DNA from 2 places in the Microtetraspora malaysiensis genome. Region 2 is predicted to be linked to the other one. Evidence: predicted binding sites of a transcription regulator. Region 2 holds the regulator's gene; the other holds the start of a gene.
The links. The regulator LexA, encoded in region 2, represses DNA repair genes until DNA is damaged. The targets are predictions, from matches to a motif close to TCGAACANNTGTTCGA.
Positions count from the first base shown of each region.

Region 1: the regulator LexA is predicted to act here: its motif matches at 1,190-1,205, upstream of ACQP1V_RS10015 (alpha-ketoglutarate-dependent dioxygenase AlkB).

Region 1 covers NZ_CP191998.1:2,054,846-2,058,594, reverse strand. Annotated here, with positions in the region: gene ACQP1V_RS10020 (SDR family NAD(P)-dependent oxidoreductase) at 1-1,049, opposite strand, end outside; gene ACQP1V_RS10015 (alpha-ketoglutarate-dependent dioxygenase AlkB) at 1,219-1,842, shown strand; gene ACQP1V_RS10010 (hypothetical protein) at 2,034-2,552, shown strand; gene ACQP1V_RS10005 (alpha/beta hydrolase) at 2,608-3,749, opposite strand, start outside.
Region 2 covers NZ_CP191998.1:2,319,862-2,323,610, reverse strand. Annotated here, with positions in the region: gene nrdR (transcriptional regulator NrdR) at 104-565, opposite strand; gene ACQP1V_RS11240 (hypothetical protein) at 560-994, shown strand; gene lexA (transcriptional repressor LexA) at 991-1,692, shown strand; gene ACQP1V_RS11230 (MalY/PatB family protein) at 1,853-2,974, shown strand; gene ACQP1V_RS11225 (cellulose binding domain-containing protein) at 2,999-3,691, opposite strand.

The DNA of each region.
Region 1 (3,749 bases), 270 kb from region 2:
GTGAACTGCCCCTCGACCGCCGACACGTTGACGACGTACCGGCGGGGCGCGGGCGCGGCGCGCAGCAGCGGCAGCAGACGGTCGATCAGCAGGAACGGCGCCACCGCGTTGACGAGCTGCACCTCCAGCAGCTCGGCGGCGTCGATCTCGCCGATCCGCGCCGACCACGAGTTACGCGGCGAGAGATCGGGCAGCAGGCCCGACACGTCCGGAAGCCGCGGGCCCTCCCGAGGTGAGACCGCGCCGCCGGAAGCCGCGTCACCGGAACGCGTGTCGCCTTCGGAAACCGCGCCTTCGTCGGGGACCGGTGAGAACCCGGGCGGCGACCACGCGCCCGGCGGGAGCCCGGGGCGTTCCCCCTCCAGCAGGGCCGCGTACGCCGAGGGGAGGCGGCGCAGCGTCTGGGCGGCGTTGTTGATCAGGATGTCCAGCGGCTCGCCGTCCGCCGTGAGGTGGTCGGTGAGGGCGATGACCTGGCGAGGGTCGCGCAGGTCCATCCCCACGATCCGCAGGCAACCCGGCCAGTCCCCGGCCTCGGCGAACCGGCGGGCGGCGTCCCTGGGGAAGCGGGTGGTCACCGTGACGTGGGCGCCGTCGCGGAGCAGCTTCAGCGCGACGTGGTGGCCGATCTTGACCCGCCCGCCGGTGACCAGCGCCCGCCGCCCCGTCAGGTCCGTCCGGGCCGTCCTGCGCGCCTTGTTGGACGCCGCACAGGAGGGGCAGAGCCGGTGGTAGAAGCCGTCCACCCGGTCGAAGCGGCTCTGGCAGACGTAGCACTGCCGAGTCGTGCGCAGCCGGCCCGGGGCCCCTGGCTCTTCGCGGACCGGAGCGTCGGTCACGCGGTCCCGCGCGCCCATCGCGGTGGCGGCGAGCACGGCGGCGTCGGCCTGCGCGGAGGCACGCCTGCGCGCCCGCCTGCGTGCGCGCTTGCCGTCCCGCACCAGCGTGTGGGCGGCGAGCTCGACCCTGATCCGATCAGGGTGGTCGAGCGGCAGCGCGCGCATCTCGCCGAGCAGGCGAAGCAGCGCGGAGACCGCTTCCTGGTCCACGTTCCTCCCTCACGAGGCCCGGCCGGATTCGTACCGGCGTCCTCCTCCACGTCGATGAGGCGCGACGGCCACTGCGCTATGGACCCCGCGCGGTGTAGATCAGCAACCTATCGGACAGATCATCACATCGGGAGCCATGATCGAACAGATGTTTGATTAGACTGAGGGAGTGTTCTTCCAGAGTTCGCTGCTGGACTGCGGCGACGAGATCGGGCCGGGCCCGCTTGGGTCGTCGGTGAGGCGGACGGTCCTGGACCACGGGGCGTGGATCGACGTCCGGCCGGGGTGGATCTCCGGCGCGGACGCGCTGTTCGAGCGGCTGCTGCACGCGGTGCCGTGGCACGCCGAGAGGCGGCACATGTACGACCGGGTCGTGGACGTGCCCCGGCTGCTCTGCTTCTACGACGAGGGCCGCCCCCTCCCCGACCCCGCGCTGGACGAGGCGAAGAAGGCGCTGGACGCCCACTACGCCGCCGAGCTGGGCGAGCCGTTCCGCACCGCCGGGCTGTGCCTGTACCGCGACGGCAGGGACAGCGTGGCCTGGCACGGCGACACCATCGGGCGCGGGAGCACCGAGGACACGGTGGTGGCGATCGTCTCGATCGGGGCGCCGCGCTCCCTGCTGCTGCGCCCGCGCGGCGGCGGGCCGACGCTGCGCCACGAGCTGGGCCACGGGGACCTCATCGTCATGGGCGGGAGCTGCCAGCGCACGTGGGAGCACGCGATCCCGAAGACCGCGCGGCCGGTCGGACCCAGGATCAGCGTCCAGTTCCGCCCGCACGGGGTCCGCTGACAGTACGTCGACACATCAGACGGCGGCCGGTTCTGGCGACGTCCGATCGTCGACCGGCTCTGGTTCGCGCTGGGCCTCCCGCGCGCGGGCCGGCCGTTGTACCGTCCTTGGGGCCGCCCGGCCGATCATTGCCCGGTCGTCGGCCGCCGCACCGGGCGGCTCCTGACCGAACTCGGGAGGACGGAACATCGATGTCGATTCGGCTGATCGGCGCCAACCCCGGCCTGACGGTGTCCGACGGAGGGCGGCGCGTGGCGTTCGCCTCCGTCTGGCGCGCCGACTGGTCGCAGGCCGGGAGCGGCAGGGCGGTCGTGCTGTGGCACGAGGGCCGCACCAGGGCGCTGGGCCCCGACCCGGCGCTGGCCCGCTGGCTGGCCGAGGAGTTCACCCGGCACTTCCCCGAGGTGGCGGGCCTGCCCTGGCCCGAGCCCGAGGTCACCGTCGCACCGGTGGTCATGGAGCTGGACCTCACCGTCGGCCTGCGGGCGTCGGCGGCCGACGTGACCGTGACCATCGACGGGCCCCCGCTGGAGCGGCGCGCCTTCCGTGTCGAGGACTTCAAGCTCGGTGGGGTCCCGCATCTGCTGACCAACGTCTACATGCCCTGTCCGGCGGGCACGCTGGCTGTCGGCGGCATCCCGGTGGTTGGGGACGCGACGCACGCGTTCCTCGCCGACGCCGAGGTCTGGAGCGGCCCGGCCTCCAGGTGACCGTACCGGTTCAGTGGATGCCGCCGAACGGGACCTGTACCAGCGTGACCGAAACTCAGGACGCCCGGCCCGCCTGCGCCGGGTCCGCCGGGCAGGCCGTCGAGGCGGGCGGAGTGAGGTCGGTCAGGTAGGTCACGGCCGCCGTCATGGCGCACCTGTTGTGCATCGGCCACGCGGCGTGTCCGTCGCCGTTCCAGCGGACCAGCGTGCTCCCGGGGAGCCGCCGGTGGACGGACTCGGCCCAGCGGCGCGGCGTGGCGACGTCGTGCGCGCCGGAGAGGATCAGCGGCGTGACCGTGGCGGGCACCCGCCAGGCGTGCGGGGTCCAGCGGGCCGGCCGCGGCAGCCCCGCGCAGCCGGACACGATGTCCCACATCTCGGAGGCGCCGTGCAGGCTCGGCCCACGCCGCTTTACTGCGTCGGCCAGCCCGACCAACGCGTCGGGGCGTACGCGCGGCACGTCCTGGCAGATGATGGCGCGGTAGCGCGCGTACTCGTCCCGCACTTGGTAGCGGGACAGCGAGGTGAGCGTGGTGGCGTCCCCCTTGTCCGTCGCGTCCCGGATGCCCGCGGCGAGCATGCCGTCGACGAGGGGCGTGTTCAGCCCGTCGTTGACGGCGAGCCGGAGCTCCTCGGCGGTCACCGCCCGGCCGCCCGCGCGCACCTCGCCCCGCTCCGCCCGCGCGTACATGCGGCGGAGCTCGGCGGTGACGTCCTTCCCGCGCAGGACGCACGCCTCGGTCGCCGCGCACCTGGCGGCGAAGCGGGCCAGGCCGTCCTGGACGGCGGCGGCCCCGTCGAGGACGAGCCGCGCGGCCGGCAGGGAGCGGTCCACGACGCCGTCGAGGACGAGGGCGCGGACCCGGCTCGGATAGCGCTCGGCGTAGGCCTGGGCGAGCATCGTGCCGTACGAGACGCCGAGGAAGCTGATCGTGGGCTCGCCGAGCGCCGCCCGGACCGCGTCGAGATCCCTGGCGACGGTGTCGGTGTCGAGGTGGGCGGCCAGCGGGCCGGTCCGCTGAAGGCACGACGCGGCGAACGCGGAGTTCGCCGCGACCAGGCCGCGCACCTCGGCCCGCGTACGGGGGAAGCGCGACACCTCGGGATTAACCGGATCGGCGCACGCGACCGGCGTGCTGCCCGGCACGCCCCGCGGGTCCACGCCGACGACGTCGAACCGGTCGAGCAGGGCGGGCG
Region 2 (3,749 bases):
CCCCTCCCGGGGCCCGGTGGGAGCCCCTCGCATCCGATCACGTGTCTGTTTGATCACCCTGAGTGACGACGGCCGACGTGCGCGGCCCCGCCACCTTCCGCCGCTACTGCTGGACGGCGGTACGCGCGCCTCTGAGCTGCTCGATCTCGGCCTCGAAGTCGGCGAGCGTCTCGAACCCCCGGTAGACGGAGGCGAAACGCAGGTAGGCGACCTCGTCCAGCTCGCGCAGCGGCCCCAGGATGGCGAGCCCCACCTCGTGCGAGGCGATCTCGGCGCATCCGGTGCCCCTGATGTTCTCCTCCACCAGCTGCCCGAGCTGGGCGAGCGAATCCTCGCCGACCGGGCGTCCCTGACAGGCCCGCCGCACTCCGGCGACGACCTTGTCCCGCGAGAACGGCTCGGTCACCCCGCTGCGCTTGCTGACCATGAGGAGGACGGTCTCCTGCGTGGTGAACCTGCGCCCGCATTCGGAGCAGGTACGCCGGCGGCGGATGGCCGCCCCGTCCTCTGTCGAGCGACTGTCGACGACCCGCGTGTCCGGGTGACGGCAGAACGGGCAGTGCACGTCATCGCCTCCCTGGAAACGCTTGCGCCCACTTCACGAAAACGTCGTGAAGCGGTCACGGAAACACAAGCTGTGGTGAAGTACATCTCTGTAACTACTAGATGTTGTGGTCCAACCGTAGAAGTGCCCGACCTTGAACGCAAGTCGGCGGACCCCCGCCGAGCGAAGTGGCTGTTCAACCAGCGGAACCGTCTGGAAGCTCGGGCGTGTCGCCCACCCCAACAGCATCGCGCGGCACCCTACAAGAAGATCGGCGAAATCTCGGCAATATCGAACACGATGTCGATCGAACTCCCGTACGATGTCGATACAACTGCGCAGGTGACGGCGATTCACATCGAATCGAACAATTGTTTGAAGATGATCTTCGATCGAGGTACCGTCGCTCTGTGCGACATGAAGAACACGGATTGGGAGGTGGTTTGGTGAGCGGGCAGGAAGAGAGCGTCAACGACCTGGCGGTGCGCAGGCGGGATGCCCTTGGTCTCACCCCCAGGCAGCGCAAGATCCTCGAGGTGATCCGCGACTCGGTGCAGCAGCGCGGATATCCGCCGTCGATGCGCGAGATCGGCGAGGCGGTCCAGCTGACCAGCACCTCAAGCGTGTCGCATCAGCTCACCGCCTTGCAGCGCAAGGGCTACCTGCGCCGTGACCCGCACCGGCCCCGCGCGCTGGAGGTCCGGCTGCCGGGCGAGCCGGTGCTGTGGGTCGATCCGGACGCCCCTGAGGTGGAGCCGAGCTTCAGCCGCCCGACCGCCGCGTACGTGCCGCTCGTCGGCCGCATCGCGGCCGGAGGCCCGATCCTGGCCGAGCAGAGCATCGAGGACATCTTCGCGCTGCCCAAGCAGCTCGTCGGCGAGGGCACGCTGTTCCTCCTGCAGGTCAGCGGCGACTCGATGATCGACCTGGCGATCGCCGACGGCGACTGGGTCGTGGTGCGCCAGCAGCCGGTCGCGGACAACGGCGACGTGGTGGCCGCCATGATCGACGGCGAGGCCACGGTCAAGACCTTCAAGCGCAAGGACGGCCACGTCTGGCTGGTTCCGCACAACGCCAACTACGAGCCGATCCCGGGCGACGAGGCGACCGTCCTGGGCAAGGTCACCGCCGTCCTGCGCAAGCTTTGACGCGCCCCCGGCCTGACTGAAGGCCGGAGCACCACCGACGACACCGGCAGCCCGGTTCGTCCACGCGTCGCTCCGCGGTGACGCAGGTCACCGCGGAGCACCAGCGTGACAGGCTGGCCAATGGGCAATGCGGGTGAATGCCGCAAATAGGCTTACTGGTGTGACGCGCAACCTTGATCAGCTCACCCTTGAGGCGGCATCCCGCCGCGACGGCCTCAAGTGGTCGGAGACCGCACCCGGTGTGATCCCCTCCTGGGTCGCCGACATGGACTTCCCTGTTCCGGAAGCGGTGCGCGAGGCGCTGATCCGCCGCGTCGAGACCGACCTCGGCTACCCCACCTGGATCGATCAGCCCACCGTCGGCCCCCTCGGCGAGGCGTTCGCCGAGCGCATGGAGACCCGGTACGGCTTCCGCCTCGACCCCGGCCACGTCCGCTCGTACAGCGACGTCAACCAGGCGCTCCAGGTGCTGCTGCACCTGACCACCCGCCCCGGTGACACCGTCGCCCTGCACACCCCGGCCTACCACCCGTTCCTGGACACGATCGCGCAGATGGGCCGGCGGCTGCTCCCCGTCCCGATGGTGCCGGACGGCGACGGCTGGCGGTTCGAGGTCCCGGACGAGCGGGCCGACGTGCTGCTCCTGGTCAACCCGCACAACCCGACCGGCCGCGTGCTCACCGCGGCGGAGCTCGCCACCCTCGCCGCCTACGCCGAGCGGCACGACGCCCTCGTCATCTCCGACGAGATCCACGCCGACCTGACGTACGCGCCGCGGACCCACATCCCGTTCGGCACGATCCTCCCCGAGCGCACGGTCACCCTCACGTCCGCGACGAAGGCGTTCAACATGGGCGGCATCCGCTGCTGCGTCGCCCACCTCGGCTCCGCGGCCGTGCGCGAGGCGGTGGACGCGCAGCCCGCCCACATCTACGGCGCGCCGAACCTGTTCGGTGTGGAGGCCACGGTGGCCGCCTGGCGGCACGGCGACGACTGGCTGGCCGAGGTGCTCACCATCCTCGACCGCAACCGCCGCCTGATCGCCAAGCGGCTCCCGCCCCAGGTCGGCTACCGGATCCCCGAGGCCACCTATCTGGGGTGGCTCGACCTCGGCTTCCTCGACGAGGATCCGGCGGCGTACCTGGAACGGGAGGCGCGGGTGCGGTTGAACCCCGGGCCGCTGTTCGGCCCGGGAGGCGAGGGCTACGCGCGGCTCAACTTCGGCACCTCGGAGCCGATCCTGGAGGAGATGCTCAGCCGCATCTCCGCCGCGCTGTCCTGACCGGCCGCCCCACGGGGGCGGCGTTCAGGAGGCGGTGCAGGTGACCGACGCCGGGCTGTCGTTGGCGCCGGACAAGGACGCGCTGAAGCCGAACGTCGTCGAGGCGTTCACCGCCAGAGCGCCGTTCCAGCTCAGGTTGGTCACCGTGACCGAGGAGCCGTTCGCGGCGAGCGTGCCGTTCCAGAGCTGGCTGATCGTCTGGCCGTTCGGGAAGGTCCACTTCACCGTCCATCCGGACATCGCCGCCGTCCCGGTGTTCTTGACCGCGACCTCGCCCTGGAAGCCGTCGCTCCACGAGTTGGTCACCGTGTAGGTCGCCGTACACGTCTTCCCTCCGGACGGGGGCGCCAACGGGGAGGCCGACGGCGTGACAGACGGCGAGGCCGAGGGGGACGGCGTGCCGCCGCCTGTGGGCGGGATCAGGTACGGCTGGAGGATGCTCTGCTTGGCCTGGTCGACGGTGGTCCAGTCGTCCTTGAGGATGCCGCCCGTGTCACCCGAGTTGGGGTTCCACGACCAGTACGTGAACGACATGCCGTTGACGCCGCTCCCGAGGTACTTCATCAGCTCCTGGAGCCAGACCTTGTCGATGTTGCTCGCCAGCGTGGTGCCGAACTCGCCCACCATGATCGGGGCGATGTTCTGCTTGTACAGGTAGCCCAGTACCGGTCCCAGATGGCGGGCATGTTCGCGGGGTAGGACGGGTCGTCGAACCACTCCTGGTGATACACCGAGGTGGCGTACTCGTGCGGCGAGTAGACCAGGCGGTTCGGCA